DNA from 3 places in the Agrobacterium sp. CG160-95 genome. Region 3 is predicted to be linked to each of the others. Evidence: riboswitches for the same ligand, from Rfam matches in the RefSeq annotation. Region 3 holds a riboswitch; each other region holds the start of a gene.
What was found. Region 3 has a riboswitch for thiamine pyrophosphate ahead of ACQZ63_RS09555 (ABC transporter permease). Riboswitches for the same ligand answer to the same signal wherever they lie in the genome.
Positions count from the first base shown of each region.

Region 1: it holds a riboswitch for thiamine pyrophosphate, as region 3 does, so the genes downstream of both, thiB (thiamine ABC transporter substrate binding subunit) here and ACQZ63_RS09555 (ABC transporter permease) in region 3, are expected to answer to the same signal.
Region 2: it holds a riboswitch for thiamine pyrophosphate, as region 3 does, so the genes downstream of both, thiC (phosphomethylpyrimidine synthase ThiC) here and ACQZ63_RS09555 (ABC transporter permease) in region 3, are expected to answer to the same signal.

Region 1 covers NZ_JBNWDU010000006.1:177,441-184,391, reverse strand. Annotated here, with positions in the region: gene ACQZ63_RS20550 (thiamine diphosphokinase) at 1-215, shown strand, start outside; gene ACQZ63_RS20545 (ABC-F family ATP-binding cassette domain-containing protein) at 220-2,046, shown strand; gene ACQZ63_RS20540 (VOC family protein) at 2,138-2,530, shown strand; TPP riboswitch at 2,576-2,686, shown strand; gene thiB (thiamine ABC transporter substrate binding subunit) at 2,725-3,738, shown strand; gene thiP (thiamine/thiamine pyrophosphate ABC transporter permease ThiP) at 3,758-5,383, shown strand; gene ACQZ63_RS20525 (ATP-binding cassette domain-containing protein) at 5,380-6,096, shown strand; gene ACQZ63_RS20520 (M48 family metalloprotease) at 6,404-6,951, shown strand, end outside.
Region 2 covers NZ_JBNWDU010000006.1:20,989-27,939, forward strand. Annotated here, with positions in the region: gene thiC (phosphomethylpyrimidine synthase ThiC) at 1-1,558, opposite strand, end outside; TPP riboswitch at 1,653-1,764, opposite strand; gene ACQZ63_RS19830 (acyl carrier protein) at 1,945-2,196, shown strand; gene ACQZ63_RS19835 (acyl-CoA dehydrogenase family protein) at 2,196-3,377, shown strand; gene ACQZ63_RS19840 (amino acid--[acyl-carrier-protein] ligase) at 3,382-4,290, shown strand; gene ACQZ63_RS19845 (DUF1839 family protein) at 4,297-5,280, shown strand; gene ACQZ63_RS19850 (glycoside hydrolase family 2 protein) at 5,277-6,951, shown strand, end outside.
Region 3 covers NZ_JBNWDU010000002.1:633,996-640,946, forward strand. Annotated here, with positions in the region: gene thiE (thiamine phosphate synthase) at 1-208, opposite strand, end outside; gene ACQZ63_RS09545 (hydroxyethylthiazole kinase) at 195-935, opposite strand; gene ACQZ63_RS09550 (ABC transporter substrate-binding protein) at 938-1,882, opposite strand; gene ACQZ63_RS09555 (ABC transporter permease) at 1,879-2,664, opposite strand; TPP riboswitch at 2,793-2,895, opposite strand; gene ACQZ63_RS09560 (TadE/TadG family type IV pilus assembly protein) at 3,077-4,366, shown strand; gene ACQZ63_RS09565 (alpha-glucosidase) at 4,452-6,446, opposite strand; gene ACQZ63_RS09570 (carbohydrate ABC transporter permease) at 6,459-6,951, opposite strand, start outside.

The sequences.
Region 1 (6,951 bases), on a different contig from region 3:
ATCTGCCTCCCGGTGCGCTGTTTTCCGTTGCCGGGTTTACCGACCTTGTGGGGCTCGATATCGGCAATGTGCGTTATCCTATCAAGGATTTCCCGCTTGCTTTCGGCTCTTCCCGCACTATTTCCAATGTCGCGAATGGCGGCCCCGTGCATTTCTCGCTGAAAAGCGGAAAAGCCATCGTGCTCGCCCGCCCTTATGATCTGACCGGAGCCTGACGCCTTGGCACCCCCAATTTTGAAACTCGATGACATCAAGCTGACCTTCGGCGTGACCCCGCTGCTCGACGGCGCCAATCTTCAGGTGGAGCCGGGCGACCGCATCTGCCTTGTCGGACGTAACGGTTCGGGCAAGTCGACCCTGATGAAGATCGCCGCCGGTCTGGTCGAGGCGCAGTCGGGCGAGGTTTTCCGTCACCCCTCCGCCACCATCCGTTATCTGGAACAGGCGCCGGATTTTGCCGGTTACGACACCGTGCAGGCCTATGCCGAGGCGGGGCTGGGACCTGGCGACGATCCCTATCGCGTTACCTATATTCTCGAGCATCTGGGCCTGACGGGACAGGAACATCCGGATAGCCTGTCCGGCGGCGAAGCGCGGCGTGCGGCCCTTGCCCGCGTCATGGCCCCTGAACCCGATATTCTGATGCTGGACGAGCCGACCAACCATCTGGACCTGCCCACAATCGAATGGCTTGAAGGCGAGTTGCAGCAGACGCGTAGCGCGCTGGTGCTGATCTCGCACGACAGGCGTTTTCTGGAAAAGGTTTCGACCTCGACCGTGTGGCTGGATCGCGGCCAGTCCCGTCGTCTCAATCGCGGTTTTGCGCATTTCGAGGAATGGCGCGACAAGGTGCTGGAAGAGGAAGAGCTGGAGCAGCACAAGCTCGGCAAGGCCATCGAGCGTGAAGAACACTGGATGCGTTACGGCGTGACCGCGAGACGCAAGCGCAACATGCGCCGCGTGGGCGAGCTTCAGGCAATGCGTGCGGACTATCGCGGCCACAAGGGACCGCAGGGCAGCGTGCAGGCGACGGCTGCGGAGGTGCGGGAATCCGGCAAACTGGTCATCGAGGCAGACGCAATCACTAAGTCTTACGGCGAGCGCGTGATCATCGCGCCGTTTTCGCTGCGGGTGCATCGCGGTGATTGCATCGGTCTCGTCGGGCCGAACGGTGCCGGCAAGACAACGCTTTTGAAGATGCTGACCGGCCAGCTTCAGCCCGATAGCGGCACGGTAAAGCTCGGCACCAATCTGGAAATCGCGACGCTTGATCAGAAGCGTGAAGATCTCAATCCAAACGATACGCTCGCTCATTACCTCACCGACGGTCGCGGCGACAATTTGCTGGTCAATGGCGAGTTGAAACATGTGACGGGTTACATGAAGGACTTCCTGTTCCAGCCGGAACAGGCCCGCACGCCCATCCGCAACCTCTCCGGTGGTGAGCGCGCCCGTCTTATTCTTGCGCGCATTCTGGCGCGGCCTACCAACCTGCTGATCCTTGACGAGCCGACCAACGATCTCGATATCGAAACACTCGATCTGTTGCAGGAAATCGTTGCGGGCTTTTCCGGCACGGTCATTCTCGTCAGCCACGACCGCGATTTCCTCGACCGTACCGTCACCTCCACAATCGCGCCCGCCAATCCGGACCAGCCGGACGGACGCTGGATCGAATATGCCGGCGGCTATTCGGACATGATGGCGCAACGCAAGGGTGCTGCGGAAGAAAAGCGCAAGGCGGAGAAGCAGGAAAAGGCAAAGACCGCCCCTTCCGCCTCCGCGTCGCAGGACGCTTCAAAGGCCAAGGGCAAGCTTTCTTTCAAGCAAAAATTTGCGCTCGAAAACCTTCCAAAGGAGATGGAGAAGGCGCAGGGCGAAATCGCCAAGCGTGAGCAGCGCATGGCCGATCCCAATCTGTTCACCAAGGACCCGGCTACCTTCAATACGCTGGCGCAGGAAATGACGAAGCTGCGCGAAAAGCTCGAAGCCATGGAAGAGGAATGGCTGGAGCTGGAGATGCTGCGCGAGGAAATTGAAGGGTGACTTGGTCGCGATTTCTTGACTGAGGTCTCATCCACCTTTGACAGGGAGCCGGAATTGCCGTTTCCTGTGCGGGTTCGGAGGAGTTCAGAAAATGCGCATGATCTTCGTCAATCTGCCGGTCAAGAATATCGAGACATCGAGAAGCTTCTTCACGGCTCTCGGTTTCACCTTCAATCCGGAATATTCGGATGACCGCACGCTCTGCATGATCGTTGAGGAGAACATTTTCGTGATGCTTCTTCAGGAGGAGCGTTTTCGTGATTTCATCAATGGCGATATCGCCGACGCCACACGCAGCACCGAGGTCCTGACCTGTCTCACAGCGGGAAGCCGTGAGGAAATCGACCGGATGATCGAAACGGCGCTCGCCTCGGGTGGCAGCAGCTGGAAACCGGTTCAGGATCACGGTTTCATGTATGCCGGTAGTTTTCAGGATCCCGACGGCCATGTCTGGGAACTGGTGCACATGGTGCAGCAGGCCTGACGGCAGCCATCTTGCCAATCAGAGACAGCGGGACTACATCATCATCTTGATCTAACGGGGTGTCTTTTGTGCTTGCGTGCAAAAGGCTGAGAGGCTTGCCAACCCGAAGAACCTGATCCGGTTCATACCGGCGGAGGGATTAGACGGCTTAAGGCAAGCGGCTATTTCCCTTTTCGTTTTTTGAGGAGATACCCGTGCGCCGTCGTCTTTTCCTGAATTCCCTCGTTGCCGTTTCGTTGTTTCTGCCCGGTCTTGCCACTGCTCAGGACAGACAGGAACTGACCGTCTACACCTATGAAAGCTTCGTTTCCGAATGGGGTCCCGGCCCCAAGGTGAAAGAGGCCTTCGAGAAGGTGTGCAATTGCACGGTCAATTTCGTCGGTGTAGCGGATGGCGTGGCGCTGCTCAACCGCCTGAAGCTTGAAGGGGCGGCGTCGAAGGCGGATGTCGCTGTTGGTCTCGACACCAATCTGGTCGCGGAAGCGAAACAGACCGGCCTCTTCGATATCAGCGGTATCGATGCATCGGTGGCCAAGGTGCCGGGCGGTTACAAGGACGACGTTTTCGTCCCTTACGACTACGGTCATTTCGCCGTTGTCTATGACACGCAGACGATAAAAAATCCGCCGACGAGCCTGAAGGATCTGGTGGACGGCGATCCTTCACAGAAAATCGCCATTCAGGACCCGCGCACCTCCACGCCGGGGCTTGGCCTGCTGCTCTGGGTGAAGTCCGTTTACGGCGACAAGGCACCGGAAGCCTGGGCGAAGCTCCGGAAGCGCATTCTCACCGTCACGCCGGGCTGGTCGGAATCCTATGGCCTTTTCACCAAGGGTGAGGTGCCGATGGTGCTCTCCTACACCACGTCGCCTGCCTATCACATGGTCTCGGAAAAGACGGATCGCTATCAGGCCGCGGCTTTTTCCGAGGGGAACTACATCCAGATCGAGGTTTCCGGCCTTCTCAAAAACGCGCCGCACAAGGAACTGGCGAAGCAGTTCCTCGCTTTCACGCTCACATCAGGATTTCAGGATGCCATTCCGGAAAACAACTGGATGATGCCGGTCGCGGCAACGTCCACGCCCCTGCCCGAGGCATTTTCCAAACTCGTCGTACCGCAGAAGACCTTCCTGATGGACCCGGAAGAGGTGGCGAAGAACCGCAAGGCCTGGATCGACGAATGGCTTGCGGCCATGAGCATGAACTGAGCAAGAGGCACGCCCGCGCATGATGCTGCGTCGCGACTACAGATGGTCGATCATTGGCGGAACGGCGGCGTTTGCCGCCGTTTTCCTGTTCATGGCGCTTGCTGTATCAGCACTCCTGTCTTTCGATGCCGGCACATCCGCCGCCGGAATCGTGGATGCCTACACGCTGCGCATCCTGCGCTTCACGCTCTATCAGGCAACGTTGTCCACTGTTCTTTCCATTGTTCTCGGCCTGCCGGTGGCGCTTGCGCTCTCCCGCAGACAGGATTTTCCGGGGCGGATTTGGATTATCAGGTTGATGGCTGTGCCGATGGGGCTGCCGGTCATCGTCGGCGCCTTCGGCATTATCACGATCTGGGGCAGGCAGGGTGTTTTGAATACTGCCCTTGTTTTTGCCGGTGCGGAGCAGCCCTTCAGTATTTACGGCCTTTCCGGCATTCTCATCGCCCATGTGTTTTTCAATCTGCCGCTTGCGGTGCGGCTGATGCTGGCCGGGCTGGAGCGGATTCCGGGCGAATATTGGCGGATGGCAGCAAGTCTTGGCATGGGGCCGGTTTCGGTTTTCCGCTTCATCGAGTGGCCGGCCGTCTCGCGGCTTGTTCCCGGTATTGCCGGGCTTGTCTTCATGCTGTGCGCCACCAGCTTCACGCTAGTGCTTCTGCTGGGCGGTGGACCGGCGGCGACGACACTTGAGGTCGCAATCTATCAGGCGCTGCGGTTTGATTTCGATCCGCAACGGGCAATCGCGCTTTCGGTTTTGCAGATTGCAGCCACAGCAGTTCTGCTCGGCCTTCTTGCCTTTTTGCCATTGCCCGAGGCGGAAATTGCCTCGCTTGGCCGCCCTGTTCGCCGTTTCGACGGCAAGCGTGTTGGCGCGCGCCTGTGGGACGGAGCGGCAATCATTTTTGCGGTTCTGCTGGTCGGCCTGCCGCTTGTTGCCATAACCGTCTCGGGTTTGGGGGCCGATCTGCCGCGTCTTTTGTCCGCGCCGATCTTCCTGCGTGCGGCGGCGACCAGCCTTGCAATCGCTGCGCTCTCCGCAACTCTCGTCGTGCTCTGCTGCTTTGCGATTATCGGTGCGCGACAGGCCGTGGGTTCCAGACGGCACGCGGCTCAGCCCTTGCGCCTTTTGTCCGCCACGCTCGGGGCGGGGTCATCGCTGGTGCTGCTGGTGCCGCCCGTCGTGCTGGGAAGCGGGTGGTTCCTGTTGCTGCGGCCCTTTGGAGATGTCAGTTTTTATGCTCCCGTTCTCGTGGCACTCATCAACATGCTGATGGCGTTGCCGCTTGCCATGCGGGTGCTGGAGCCAGCCTTCACCAGCCATTTTTTACGCACGTCCCGGCTCTCCGCCAGCCTTGGGCTTCAGGGACTGACGCGGCTGCGGTTCGCCGATCTGCCGGTACTGCGGCGGTCGCTTCTGATGGCGTTTTCCTTTGCCATGGCCCTGTCGCTCGGTGATCTTGGGGCGGTTGCCCTGTTCGGGTCGGAAAATTTCATCACCTTGCCATGGCTGGTCTATAGCAATATGGGCAGCTACCGCACCAATGATGCCGCCGGATACGCGTTCATCCTTGGCGTCGTCTGCCTGCTGCTTGCCGCGGGCGGCGTTTCACGGCAATCCCAATCAGCAAGGGCGAGTATATGACGGGTGACGAATTTGCCGTGGGGCTGGACAAGGTCATGCTGCGGCTCGGAACGCAGGATTTCGATCTCGATTGTGCATTCCCGCAAGGCCAGATGACTGCCGTCGTCGGTGCATCCGGTTCTGGCAAGTCGACGCTCCTCAATCTCATCGCCGGTTTTGAATTGCCCGATTCCGGGCGCGTCCTGATCGGCGGGCGGGACATGAAGGCGCTCGATCCTTCCGAACGACCGGTCTCCTCGATCTTCCAGGATAATAATCTTTTCGCCCATCTCGATATCTTCACCAATGTCGCGCTCGGCATCAGCCCCGGGATGAAGCTGGGGGAGGAAGACAGGCAGAGGATCGACGTGGCGCTCACACGCGTTGGTCTTGCGGGTTTTGACAAACGTTTGCCGGGCACGCTTTCCGGCGGGGAAAGGCAAAGGGCGGCGCTCGCGCGTGCGCTGGTCCGGAAAAAACCGGTCATGCTGCTGGACGAGCCTTTCGCGGCGCTCGATCCGGGGCTGCGGGCGGGCATGACCTCCCTGCTTCTCGACTTGCATGCTGAAACAAAAAATACGGCGATTATTGTTACGCACCATCCAGACGACATAAAAAAGCTGGCACAGCGGGTGGTTTTTCTTGATCGTGGCCGCGTTGTCTATGCGGGCTCGACCGCAGATTTCTTCGCCACACAAAATGTGAAGGCGGTCGACAGTTTTCTGAACGGCTGATCGCCTTATTTTCGACGCGTGCCGCTGGCAATCGCTTTAGATAACTTCAATGGCGTTAATTTGCACTTGCCAGTTTCAAGTCGTTGCCCGAGAAAAGACGAGAATTATTGCGTTCTTCAGGAATATTCCGGACTTGATGGATCGTTTTTACCGTTTCGACATTCATGGCTCGTTGGGGCGAATCTGTTATTCTGGTCTGCAATTAACGGATGATCAGGAACGTTAGGGGCAGGCATAGAGAATGAGAAATAGCATGACTGCGCAGTGGAGGCTTTTCTCCCGTTCAGGCCTTCGCCGTTCGGGCAGGATGGCTGCCGTGTGTTCCGTGCTGACGGCGTCTGCCGTATTCCTGTCATCGTGTCAGTCTCTCTTCAGCCCGGCCTACCAGTCCACCTTGCGGCCTTCGGACAATCCGCAGACCGTGGAAGAGGTGCAGAAGAACGATCCCCGTGCGCAGATGGGCGCGCGCGAACATCCGCGTATTGTGGCGAGTTATGGTGGCGAATATCGTGATGCCAAGACGGAGCGGCTTGTCGCCCGTATCGCCGGCGCGCTGACGGCTGTTTCGGAAAATCCGCAGCAATCCTATCGCATCACCATCCTCAACTCGCCTGCTATCAACGCTTTTGCGCTGCCGGGTGGGTATCTTTACGTGACGCGCGGGCTTCTGGCACTCGCCAACGATGCCTCGGAAGTGGCGGCCGTGCTTTCGCATGAGATGGGCCACGTTACCGCAAACCACGGCATCGAGCGCCAGCGCCGGGAAGAGGCGGAGGTGATTGCAAGCCGTGTGGTCGCCGAGGTTCTGTCGAGCGATCTCGCCGGCAAGCAGGCGCTTGCGCGCGGCAAGCTGCG
Region 2 (6,951 bases), on a different contig from region 3:
CACGCGACAGCGCATCGTCCCGCACCTGTGCCGCCGGATGCCCCTTGGCGAGATCGGCCGCGTGAGCCGCGATCTTGTAGGTGATGACACCGACCTTCACGTCGTTACGATCAGGCAGACCCAGATGTTCCTTCGGCGTGACATAGCAGAGCATCGCCGTGCCAAACCAGCCGATCATCGCTGCCCCGATGCCGGAAGTGATGTGGTCGTAACCGGGGGCGATATCGGTCGTTAGCGGCCCAAGCGTATAAAAGGGCGCCTCACCGCAGGTCTTCAACTGCTTGTCCATGTTCTCCTTGATCTTGTGCATCGGCACATGGCCGGGGCCCTCAATCATGACCTGGCAATCCTTCGCCCATGCGATCTGTGTCAACTCACCGAGCGTCTCCAGCTCGGCAAATTGCGCGGCGTCGTTGGCGTCGGCAATCGAACCGGGCCGCAACCCGTCACCCAGCGAGAAGGAAACATCATAGGCACGGCAGATGTCGCAGATCTCGTCGAAATGCTCGTAGAGGAAGCTTTCCTTGTGATGATGCAGACACCACTTGGCCATAATCGACCCGCCGCGTGAGACGATACCGGTGACACGGTTGACGGTAAGCGGAATGTAATGCAGCCGAACACCGGCATGGATGGTGAAATAATCCACGCCTTGCTCCGCCTGTTCGATCAACGTATCGCGGAACACTTCCCAGTTCAGGTCCTCGGCAATGCCGTTGACCTTCTCCAGCGCCTGATAAAGCGGCACCGTGCCGATCGGTACCGGCGAATTGCGGATGATCCATTCGCGGATATTGTGGATGTTGCGCCCTGTCGAAAGGTCCATGACGGTATCGGCACCCCAGCGGATCGCCCAGACCATCTTCTCCACCTCTTCGGCCATGGAGGAGGTGACGGCGGAATTGCCGATATTGGCGTTGATCTTGACCAGAAAATTACGGCCGATGATCATCGGCTCAAGCTCGGGGTGATTGATGTTGGCCGGGATGATGGCGCGACCCGATGCGACTTCCTGACGGACGAACTCCGGCGTCACATAATCGGGTATCTGCGCACCGAAACTCTCGCCATCACGAGCCAGCTTCTCCTTCGCCGCTTCGCGCCCCAGATTTTCGCGGATGGCGATGAACTCCATTTCCGGCGTGATGATGCCTGCCCGCGCATAGGCAAGCTGCGTTACGGCTTTTCCTTCCGTGGCCCTCAGCGGCTGGTGGCGCACGGCAAATTCAGGCGTCAGCCGCTCGCCAGTGGCAAAGCCGTTATCCTCCGGTTTGACGTGCCGACCGTCGTAAGCCGCGACATCGCCGCGCGCTAAAACCCAGTCGTGACGCAGGCGCGGCAGACCCTTTTCGATCAGAACGTTATGCAATGGATCGGTATAGGGGCCTGAGGAATCATAGACCGTGACCGGCGGTTCTCCCGCCGTCGGGTGGACGGCGATTTCGCGCATCGGCACGCGAATATGCGGATGCAAAATTCCGGTTTTGTGGATTTTCGTGGAGGCGGGATGCGGCCCGGTTGTGACGACAAGCGGGATATTCTTGGCAACGATATTCATCATGAGGCTCCAAAGTTTGACAGTGGAGACCCAGTTCGAGCCGGAATGATGGAAAATACCGACGCGTCGGCAGCGCAAGTTACACGCAATCCGACCTTCGGTCTTTGCACCGTCCCTACGCCAGTATGAACTGGATCAGGTTCAACGGGTCACTGCGCATAAAAGCAGAATCTCAGCCCCTTGACGGGACACCCCTGGTGAATGGACACAAGAGAAAACACCGCCCGACATTTGTCAAGGGTGCTGCTGATGGCTGGCAAAGGTGGACGAACAACAAAAGCGCCGTTAGTGGTAATTAACCTAACGGTTTAGGCGAATATTATCGTTTTCAAATTAACGATAAGCACAAACCATCCTGATGTTAAATTCATGGGAGATAAGTCGGAATGAATGCGACTATTCGTGAAATACTGGCAAAATTCGGCCAGCTTCCTACCCCCGTCGATACGATTGAAAACGAAGCAGATCTTTATGCGGCAGGTCTTTCTTCCTTTGCATCGGTGCAATTGATGCTGGGTATCGAGGAAGCTTTCGATATCGAATTCCCCGACAACCTCTTGAACCGCAAGTCCTTTGCCAGCATCAAGGCCATTGAAGACACCGTTAAGCTCATTCTGGATGGTAAAGAGGCAGCCTGATGAATGTGACCGTTGCGCCGCAGGATGAAACGCTGTCCGCGCGCGCAAGCCGCGTCGCAGCAATTGCCGCCAAACACGCGGACGAGGTGGACGTCACCGGTCGCTTCCCGGAGGAAGCCGTCAAGGCGCTGAGACAAGAGCGCCTTCTCGGCATTCAGGTCCCGTCCTCTCTTGGTGGCGAAGGCGCATCCATACAGCAAATCGCCGATATCTGCGCCCGGCTTGGCCAGGCCTGTTCGGCAACCGCGATGATTTTCGCCATGCACCACATCAAGGCATCGAGCCTTGTGGAACACGGCGAGACAAGCCCATGGCATGCGGGCTTCATGAGCCGCATTGCAAGCGAACAGCTTCTGCTCGCCTCGGCCACGACGGAAGGCGGAATCGGCGGCAATCTGCGCAATTCCATCTGCGCTATCGAGGTCGAAGGAGACATTTGCCGGCTGGAGAAGGACGCCACCGTCATTTCCTACGGCAGCAATGCGGATGCCATCCTCATCACCTCGCGCGCCCACAAGGATGCCGCCCCGGCCGATCAGGTGATGACCGTCTTCCTGAAAGATCAGTACAGGCTCGAGAAGACCCATGTCTGGGACACACTCGGCATGCGTGGCACCTGTTCGGACGGTTTCCTGTTCCGCGGCGAGGCACCGGCGATGCAGATATTCCCAAAACCCTTTGCGGAAATCGCCGCGCAATCCATGCTTGCAAGCTCGCATCTTCTGTGGAGTGCCGTGTGGTATGGCATCGCGTCGGATGCGGTGCTGCGCGCGCAATCCTTCGTCAGGACGGCTGCACGCAAGTCGCCCGGTGTCACACCGCCAGGCGCTATCCACATTGCCGAAATTTCCACCAAATTGCAGGTGGTCAAATCCAACGTCATTGCGGGCGTAAAGGCTTACGAAGACACCAAGAGCGACCCGGACAAGCTGATGTCCATGGCGTTCGCGGTTGCCATGAACAATGTGAAGATTTGTTCTTCGGAAACCATTCTGGAGATCATCGACCAAGCGATGCTGGTCTGCGGCATCATGGGCTACAAGAACGGCACGCCCTACAGCCTTGGTCGACACCTTCGCGACGCGCATTCCGCGCGCCTGATGATTTCCAACGACCGTATTCTCGGCAATTCCGCCAATCTCCTGCTGGTTCACAAGCAGGACACCAGCCTCTTGGGATAAGACCATGGATATGCAAACATCGTTTCTCGATCGACTGTTCGAAGAAGGCCTGCTGATTGAAACGGGTGTCGATGGTCTTTACGGACGCAGCGGCCAGTTCGAGGATGTCATTGCCGCATTCGAACGCCTGATCGACCGCACCGGCGGCCCGGACAGTGCAGAGGCGATCCGCTTTCCGCCCGGCATCAACCGCGCCTATTTCGAAAAGAGCGGTTACATGAAAAGCTTCCCGCAGCTTGCGGGCACGGTGCATTCCTTCTGCGGTTGCGAACTTGACCATGTCAGCCTTCTCAAATCCATGGATGAGGGCGGCGACTGGACAAAGGACCAGAAAGCAACCGATATCGTGCTGACGCCGGCCGCTTGCTACCCTCTTTATCCGACCATCGCCAAGCGCGGCGCATTGCCTTCCGGCGGCGGTCTCTACGACATCCAGTCCTATTGTTTCCGCCATGAACCCTCGAAGGACCCGGCACGTCAGCAGCTTTTCCGCATGCGGGAATATGTGCGCATGGGCACGGAGAGTGATGTGACCGAATTCCGCCAGACATGGATGGATCGCGGCGTGGCGATGATGGAAGCCGTGGGCCTTGAAGTGACCATCGACGTGGCCAACGATCCCTTCTTCGGCCGCGCCGGCAAAATGCTCGCCAACAACCAGCGCGACCAGAACCTGAAATTCGAACTGTTGATTCCCGTCACATCCGCCACCAACCCGACGGCCTGCATGAGCTTCAATTACCATCAGGACGCCTTTGGCCAGAAATGGGGATTGAACCTCGACAATGGTGATGTGGCTCACACTGCCTGCGTCGGTTTCGGCCTTGAGCGCATTGCGCTGGCACTTTTTGCGCATCACGGACTGGATGTAAAAACATGGCCCGAAAAGGCCTTGAAAACACTCTGGGGCTAACCATTCATGCGGCAGATTTTCCCCGGTCTCGATCCCAAAAATTATGTGCAGCACGCGCTTCATTCTTCGGAAAGAATGTGGCCGGAGACCAATTGCTACATCGATTTGTGGATCGAGGTGCTGGCCTCGAAAGGGTTGCCGCCTGAGGCCATGTTCGGCTTCACACTGACGCAGGATTTCGAAGGCGACCAGTTCACCTTCTTCAAAGTGCCGCTGGAAGATCTGGAAGCACTTTATGGCGTTCGCGCCACCGAACTTGCGATCTTCGACCGGGTGGAAAACCATATCGAAGCGCAACTGGAGCGCGGTCGCATCTGCCTGATCGAGATGGACAGCTTCTATATGCCCGATACCCACGGGGTGGGCTACCGGAAGGAACATGGCAAGACCACCATCGCCATCAACCGGCTGGACCTTGCAAACCGGGAACTCGATTATTTTCATAATGCAGGCTTTTTCCACCTGTCGGGCGAAGATTTCGACGGCCTGTTCCAGCATCATCTGACAGAGAGCGAGCCGCCCTTCCTGCCCTATACGGAATTTGCGAAATTTGCAGACAGCAACCCTTCGCCGGCACATATCCGCAAAACGGCCGAACGGCTGCTGAAGTTTCATTTTTCACGGCGACCATCCGACAATCCGGTCAGGTCTTTTGCAGCCGTGTTTCCGGCTCAGGTCGAGAAGGTGGCAGACCGGCCGTTCGGCTTTTTCCACAAATATGCCTTCAATACGCTGCGCCAGCTCGGCGCCAATTTCGAACTGGCGGCGAGCCACCTCGAATGGCTGGACAAGAGCGAATTTGCTGAAGCGAGAGACCACGCGCTGCGCATATCCGAGGTCGCCAAGACCGTGCAGTTCCAGCTAGCTCGCGCCGTCACGCGCCGTAAATTCGACGCGCTCGCCTCGGTGCTCGATCCGGCTGCGGAAGCATGGGATGGTGTGATGGAAGCCCTTGCGGCAAAATTGTCGAACACCAGCGAGGCCGCGTGAGGACTTATCTTCCGCGCGAAAGCGAAAAATTACTAAGCGAAGGCTGGACGCTGACAATGACGTCCGCCAACGCCTGCGAAACGCCCTCGGAAATTCCCGCAACCCTTGAAAGCTTCCACGTATCCGTTCCCGGAACAGTGGCGCAAGCTCTGGAACTGGCCGGAAAATTTGACCGTTTCAATCCGACACCATTGAACGACAAGGATGCCTGGTACCGTCTGACGATGATTTCCGATGTGCGGGAGCGGGCGATCCTGCGCTTCGACGGCCTGTCGACGATTGCAGAAATCTTCCTCAACGGCGAACTGATCGCCGCCAGTCAGAGCATGTTCGAAAGGCTGGAAGTGCCGGTTGAACTGACAGGCGCGGACGAACTATCGATCTGCTTCCGGGCACTTTCGCCAAGGCTCGAAAAAACCGGTCCCCGCGCCCGCTGGCGTCCGCAGATGATGAACACCCAAGGTCTGCGGCTGATCCGCACCACGGCGCTCGGATATATGCCAGGTTGGTGCCCGGAAATCCATGCCGCCGGCCCATGGCGACCCATCAGCCTTATAAGACAGGCAGACGTGCTTTGCACAGTCCGGTCTTCGCTCGACGAAACCGGGACGGGAACGGTCAACATCGCCCTGGAGGTGAACCACAACATTCCATCCGCACGGCTCACCTGCGCTGGTTACAGCACCGATCTTTCCAGAGGTGAAAACGGCGAATTCTTGGGCGAACTCCGGATACCCGATGTCGAGACTTGGTGGCCGCATACCCACGGCAGACCGGCGCTTCATGAAGTCGTTCTGGAACTGGATGGTAAGCAACACAGGCTCGGGCGCACCGGCTTCAGGCGCGTTGAGGTGGATTACGGCGAAGACGGCAACGGTTTCGGCATCCGGATAAACGGGCACCCCGTTTTCTGCCGGGGCGCAGTCTGGACGACCGCCGACATCGTGCGGCTGCCGGGAACAAGACCGGACTATGAGCCTTGGCTTCGAAAAGCTGCCGAGGCCGGTATGAACATGATCCGCGTCGGCGGCACGATGGCCTATGAAACGCCGGAGTTCTTCGCGCTCTGCGATGAACTCGGCATCATGGTTTGGCAGGACGCCATGCTTGCCAATTTTGATTATCCAGCAAAGGATGAGGCGCTCAGCCAGCACGTCGTTACGGAAATCTCGCAGTTCCTCGAGGCGACCGCCCTTTCCCCTTCGCTGACCGTTTTTTGCGGCGGTAGCGAAATGTACCAGCAGGGCGCGATGCTCGGTCTGCCGGAACAGATATGGAAGGGAACCCTCACCGAGACAATTTTGCCCGAAGTCCTGACCGAAAAACGGCCGGATGCGGCCTATGTGGCGAATTCCCCTTCAGGCGGCGCCTTGCCCTTCTTTCCCAATGCCGGAGTTGGTCATTATTACGGTGTGGGCGCCTATTGCCGTCCGCTGGAAGATGCCCGCCGGGCCAATCTCCGCTTTGCTGCAGAGTGCCTGGCCTTCGCCAATATTCCCGAACAGGAAACGCTGGACAGACATCTTCCCGCTCTGGCGGTGCATGATCCGCGCTGGAAGGCGCGCACGCCACGCGATCGCGGCGCTTCCTGGGATTTCGAGGATATTCGCGACCATTATCTGAAACTGCTTTACGACGTTGAGCCGGACGTGCTGCGTCGGGAGGATGGCG
Region 3 (6,951 bases):
TGATGACCAGCGGCACGCCCGTGCCGGCAATGGCTTCGCGAATTGCGCTGGCGTTTTCGATCATCTCCCGCGTGGAGGCGTGTTTGTCGCGATATTGCAGAATGGTCGCGCCGTTGAGTGTGGCCGCCAGAGCAAGCTCGCCCAAGGGCGCAACATCGCCGAGGCTCGCATCGACCAGCGCGTTGAGACGGTAATCAACCTTGTTCATGCTCAATCCTCGCATGGTTTCTTATGTCTTCGCCGGAAATTTCTGAAAGAACATCCAGAAATGCCGGCTCGAATGTGCCGGGACCTTTGGCGTTTTTCGCTGCCAGTTCGGCTGCGACACCCGTGATGGCGAGGGCGGCGGCGGCGGCCGTCAGTGCGTCTTTTTCCACCGCCATGAAGGCGGCGATGACGCCACCCGATAGGCAACCCGTGCCTGTCACCTTCGCCATCCACGGGTGACCGTTGACGATTCTGACGCTCCTTGTGGCATCGCGCAGGTTATCGACAGGTCCGGTCTCTATCCTGATGGCGTTCGGAACAGCACCGATCAGGCTCATCTCAGCGCTGTTGCCGCGCACGATGGTGGGTCCAAGCGAGATCAGGTCACGCGCGAACGCCAGTCGCGATGGCGAATAGTCGCAATGCACGGGGTCCAGAATCCACGGCTTGCCAGCCGCGCGGGCGATCTCGACGGCAAATCGAATGACTTTTCGCCGGTCGGCGTCGAGCGTGCCGAGATTGATCGTCACCGCATCGGCTTTCGTGACGAAAGCACCGATTTCTTCGAGTGAGGTTGTCATCGAGGGTATGCCGCCGACAACGGTAATGCCGTCCGCGGTGAATTTCTGTACCACTGTGTTCATCAGGCAATGCACGCGCGGGCGCGTCTGCCTTACCCTTTCGAGGATCTCTGCGGCCTTCGCCGCAGTCGGAAAACTGTTTGCCATGGTTATTGCAACTCCACGGCAATGTCTTCCGCCGCCGGCGCCTGCTTGATCAGTTGCATGTCTTGCATGAAGGTGCCGAAGCGTGTGTAGCGGGCGCGATCGAGTGCGGCTGGACGTTTGGCGAAACGCGGCAGCGTATCGAAAAACGCCTGTTTGTTCAGCGCGTCGTCAAGGTTCGGATAGGCCTTGATGAAAAGCTGCCAGGATTCTTGCGGGTGGTTGGTGATGAAAATCGCCGCCTGCTCAACGGCCGAGAGAAAACGCGGCAGGCGGCTATCTTTCACGAGATCTCGATGGGTGACGAATATGAGCTCGTCATAGGCGGGCACGCCATGTTCCTCGGGGAAGAACGAGCGGCCTTCGTGGCCTTCAAGCTTCATCTGCGTCAGTTCGAAATTGCGGAAACCGCCAAGCGTGGCATCGACCTTGCCGGCGATCAGGGATGGCGAGAGTGAGAAATTGACGTTGACCAGTTCAACATCGTCCTTTGTCAGTCCCTCCTTCTCCAGCATGCGCTTCAGCATCGCATCCTCGAAACCGGAAACCGAGAAGCCGACCTTCTTGCCTTTCAGGTCCTTCAGGCTCTTGATCGGCCCGTCGGCCAGAACGGTGACGGTGTTCAGCGGGGTTTCCACCAGCGTGCCGAAACGGACGAGCGGCAGCCCTGCATCGTGGTCGAGATAGAGGTTCGGCTGATAGTGTACACCGATATCGGCCTGCTTTGCCGAGACCAGACGCGGTACGGCGGATGGGTCTGCGGGCGGAACCAGCTCAACGTCCAGCCCGGCATCTGCGAACAGGCCGCGTTCCTTGGCGATCACCATCGGAGCGTGGTCCGGGTTCACGAACCATTCCAGCAACACGGTAAGCTTGTCGGCCGCCTGCGATTGCACGGGCGCAAACACGCTTGCTGCCGCGACGACGAGGGAAAGAAGAGTTCGTTTCATGGTGCCGAAAGTCTCCGCAAATATTTGAAAGGAATGACGTGGTCTGTTTCTTTGGCCCAGGGGGCGAGGTTGGCCGTTGCCCGGTCGACGACAAGCCGCAGCAGCACCGCCATGACGGCGAGAATAGTCATGGCGGCGAACATTGTGTCGGTCTGCATGCGGGCATTGGACTGGATCATGACAAAACCGAGCCCGGCGGAGGCGCCCACCCATTCGCCAATGACCGCGCCGAGCGGGGCGAGCGGAGCTGCGACCCTCAGCCCGGAAATGAGTGCGGGAAGCGCCAGCGGCACACGCAGCCGGGTGAGGATTTGCCAGTGGCTCGCCTCCGTCAGCGAGGCGGCATCGAGGATTGTCCGATCCGTGCGGTTGAGGCCGTCGGTGAAGGCTGAAGCGACGGGAAAAAAGATGATGATCGCCGTCATGACAACTTTCGAGGCCATGCCGAAACCGAACCAGAGTACGAGAATAGGGGCCAGCACGAAGACCGGAAATGCCTGCAACACGAGAACCATGGGCCAGACGAGGCGGCCAAAACGCGGGACGGCGGCAATCGTAAAGGCAACGAGAATGCCGGCGGCAATGCCAGCCGCAAGCCCGACAGCCATTTCACCTGATGTCACCATGGCCTGTCCGAACAGGAAGGCTGGCTGGCGCAGGAGTGCTGCGGCAACATCGGCGGGCGAGGGCAGGATGTAGCGGGGCGGTGCAAACAGCCAGATGCCCAGCTGCCAGACAATCAGAATAAGAACGACGCCCTTCAGCGCATGGGAGGCACGCATCGGCCGGGACTCAGACGCAGCCGTACCGTATACGAAGGGAAGGATGTTTCATCATCATCGTTCGGTCTCCAGCTGTGGCGATCACGGAGATCCGGGCAAAGCGGAGAAGAGAAAGGGCAGTAACGCAAACGCGCTACAGTTTCCGTTCCTACGCCGGCATGACCCGGATCAGGTTCAAGGGTCCGGCTCATCGCCATCTCAGCACCGTCAGGTGCTCCCCTCGGAAGAGACTGTTTTGCTAGGAGGGTTTTGAAGTAATGTCAACTTTGAAAGTTAACGAGAATATTGGCGAATTTGCCGCGAACATATTAGTTATTGATTATATTAAGTTTATCAAAAATTAGTTATTTATTGAAACCGCTTTTCAATTCCGCTGTATTAGCTTCAGCTCCCAGATTGGTTGGGGGCGAACTTGAAAAACTTCTGGCGAGAGAAATCTGGAAATTTTGGCATTCTGACCGCGCTGCTCATGGTGCCTCTGTGCGGGGCTGCCGGTGTGGCGCTCGATATTACGCGCGGCATGTCGGTCAAAGCCGATCTGCAGCAGGCAGCGGATTCCGCGGCTCTGGCGGCAGTCGCCGATATGTCCGCAAGTGTTCAGGCGGCAAAGAAGATGTCGGGGGACGGTGTCATTCCCGTCGGCAATGAAGAAGCCCGGGCATTCTTCGATGGCAATCAGCGCGGCGACGCGGACTACACCATTACCTCGGTCGATGTTTCGGTGATCAAGCACGGCAATGTGGTCGAGTCGTCCGTCAGCTTCAAGGCGTCGGTCAGCACGACCCTCTCAGGGCTTCTGGGGAAGGATTTCGTTTCGGTTGCCGGCACGGCCACGGCCAAATACGAAACGGAAACCTTCAGCGATTTCTATCTTCTGCTTGATAATACGCCCTCCATGGGAGTGGGCGCGACACCCACGGATGTTGCCACCCTGGTTGCGAATACTGGCGATAAATGCGCTTTTGCCTGCCACATCGTGAAGGACGGCGTGGCAGACCCGAACAGCTATTACTTCAAGGCCAAGAAACTCGGGGTTACGACGCGTATCGACGTGGTTGCCAAGGCAACCGCCAGCCTGATGGACACGGCAAAGTCCACGCGCAAAAGCAGCAATCAATATCGCATGGCCGTCTATACCTTCGGGGAACGGGCGGAAGATACCAAGCTGCTTGAGGTCGTTTCGCTGACATCGGATCTGGACGCAGCAAAGAAAAAAGCTGGTGAAATCAACCTGATGTCAATCCCCTATCAGGGATACAACAACGACCAGCAAACAGATTTCGACCGGGCACTGATCCAGATTGGAGATAAGGTCGGCAGTTCGGGCACGGGCGCAAGCTCGGCGAACCCGGATAAGGTTATTTTCTTTGTTTCAGACGGGGTGGGCGACAGTTACAAGCCGTCCTCCTGTACGAAAAAACTGACGGGAGGCCGCTGTCAGGAGCCGATCGACATCAAAGACTGTACGAAACTGAAGGAAAAGGGTTTTCGTATCGCGGTGCTTTATACCACCTATCTGCCGCTGCCGACGAATGACTGGTATAATAGCTGGATCAAGCCCTTTCAGGCGGAAATTGGCTCACGCATGCAGAGCTGCGCTTCCCCGGGTCTGTACTTCGAAGTCAGCCCGTCCCAGGGCATCAGCGACGCGATGACGGTGCTGTTCAAGAAAGCCATTACATCACCACGCCTGACGGGCTGATGGCCGTCTAGCTAGGCCTGTTAAAGCATCGGTTGAACGCCGCAATATCTGCGGCGTTTTTTGGAAATGGCCGGAAGGTGATGCTTCAAGCGATATTACGAAGCCGTTCAAATAACGCAGTAAAGGGCGTTTCAGCGCGGTAGAACACAGCCGGTTGGCCTATCGGAGCCTCCACGGTGATCTCGTGCCCGCCAAAATACCGCGCGCCACTCCAAAGATGCATCCATTCCCCATCGCCCGGAAGGTAAAGCGTGCGCTGCGTCTCCCCCGCCTTCCACACGGGTGCGACCAGCATGTCGGCCCCGTAGAGATAGCTGTCCTGAATGGCATAGGTCTGCCGGTCGTTCTCGTGATGCAGGAAAAGCGGGCGCTGTACCGGCAGGCCGGTTTTGGCCGCTTCAGTGGAGAGCGATTTCAGATAGGGGGCTAGTGCGACATAGATTGCCGTCATGCGGGCAAAATGGCCAAGAACGGTCTCGTCCTGATCGATCTGGAGATTGTCGCGCGGGCGATTGCCCTCATGGGTGCGCATGAGAGGAGTAAAGGCTGCCATCTCCGTCCAGCGCATGATGAGTTCCGGGGTTCTGACATTGCCGAACAGGCTGGTATAACCGCCAATATCGGAATGGTGATAGGCATTGCCGAGAAGACCGGAGGACAGCGCACCGCATATGACAGTGACGAGACCGTCATGGCGGGAGAAATCGACGGACTGGTCGCCGCCCCACAGCAGCGGGCAGTGGGCTTGCACACCGGTAAAGCCCGCCCGCATGAAGAACAGCGCTTCGCCGGTTTTGCCACGGCTTTCAACAGCCTTGGCGTTGACCTCTGCCCAGAGCGTCGGCCAGGCATTGTGCATCAGCTTGGCGTCGATGCCGTTCGATAGCGTGATGTCGATCGGCAGATATTCGCCGAAATCCGCCATCCAGCCGGAAAGGCCGAAATCCAGCATGTTCCTGCCGATGATCTCTTCGGAAAACCACTTGGCTGCGGCCGGATTGGTGAAATCGACCACGCCACAATCGAACTCGCCGAAATCCACGAGCGCCGTCTTGCCGTCCGCGCCGGTGGCGAAATAACCGGCCGCCTCCGCCTCCGGAAAAAGCGGGCCGTCGACGCAGAGATAGGGGTTCACGTATCCCAGAAAACGAATGCCCTGATCGGCAAGCTCCGCGATCTTCTGACGCAAATGCGGATAACGCGCCTCATTGGCCTGCCAGTCCCAGAAGAGCCGGGCGCCGAAGGATGTCTGGCGAAGCCCCACCCAGTCCTCGCACCACAGGCCGGAGACCTTGGTTCCGGCAGCGCGGATTTTTTCCAGCCGGGCAAAGGAGTTGGCGCCATCCTTTAACCCGATGATCGCGCCGCCATAGACCCACTCCGGCAGTTCCGGCTGGCGTCCGAACCGCAGCGAGAGGGCGGAAACGATATCGGTGAAACGATCGCCGGTGAAAAACTCGATCCTTTCGGGGATTGCCCAGATCTCGACTTCGTGGAAATCTTCGTTGCGGAAATCGAAGACCGAATAGGCGCTGGTTTCCACATGCAGCGCATATTTGCGCGACGACAGATAGGTCGGCTGCGGGTAATTGGTGTTGTAATAATCGCCACCCGCCTTGCCGCTGACGTCAGCCTTGAAGGTGATTTCAGCGGTCTTGTCGCGGCCGACACCGGGTTCGGAGGTCCAGAGCGGAAAGCGGCGGCCGCGCATGTCGAAATAGGACATCTGTTCGCCACCGCCCCAGACATGTTCGTCCTCATCTGCGATGATCCGCAGCCACAGCCGATTGATGGTTTCATCCAGCGCCGTGACCCTGATGGCATTTCCATCCAGCGCCAGATGAAGGCGCGCGGCCTGCCCGGGTGCGGAAGACAGCGTAACGCTGTCGCCACTGACTTCGGCGTGGCGGAGCGCAGTTCGTTCGATGACGTAGTCCTCGATATCGAAATTGCCGCGATACATATCCATCCGCTCCTTGCCGAAACCGGCGAAGAAAGCCGGGTTCTCAGGCGAATGAGAAAGAATGGTGTGGCTGCCAATCGCAAGCGTGAAGCCGTCTTTGGTCTTTTCGAATTGCATGACTGTACCTGTTTAACCCTTGAGACCGCCGGCGGTGAGACCGGAGACGACGCGTTCCTGAAAGATGACGATCAGGATCGCAACCGGGACGATGCCGACCACCAGCGCCGCCGAGATGACGGGCCAGGGGAAAGCGAACTCACCCTGGTAAAGCTGGATGCCGACCGGCAGCGTGCGCAGTGCCGGATTGGAATTGAAGGAAAGCGCCAGCAGGAATTCGTCCCAGGCGTTCACGAAAGCGAGAATACCGGCGGTGAAGACGCCTGGCGCGCATAGCGGCACGACAACCTTGAACAGCGCGCCGATGCGGGTGCAGCCATCAATCATGGCGGCGTTTTCCAGATCGCGCGGGATGCTTTCGAAGAAGGACACCAGCATCAGCGTGCAGACCGGCAGGGAGAGCACGGTGTAAGGCAGTATAAGAGCGGTCCAGCTATTGAGCAGGTTGAGCGCACGCATGATCTCGAACAGAGGCACCAGCAGCGTTACCAGCGGGAATGTGGAA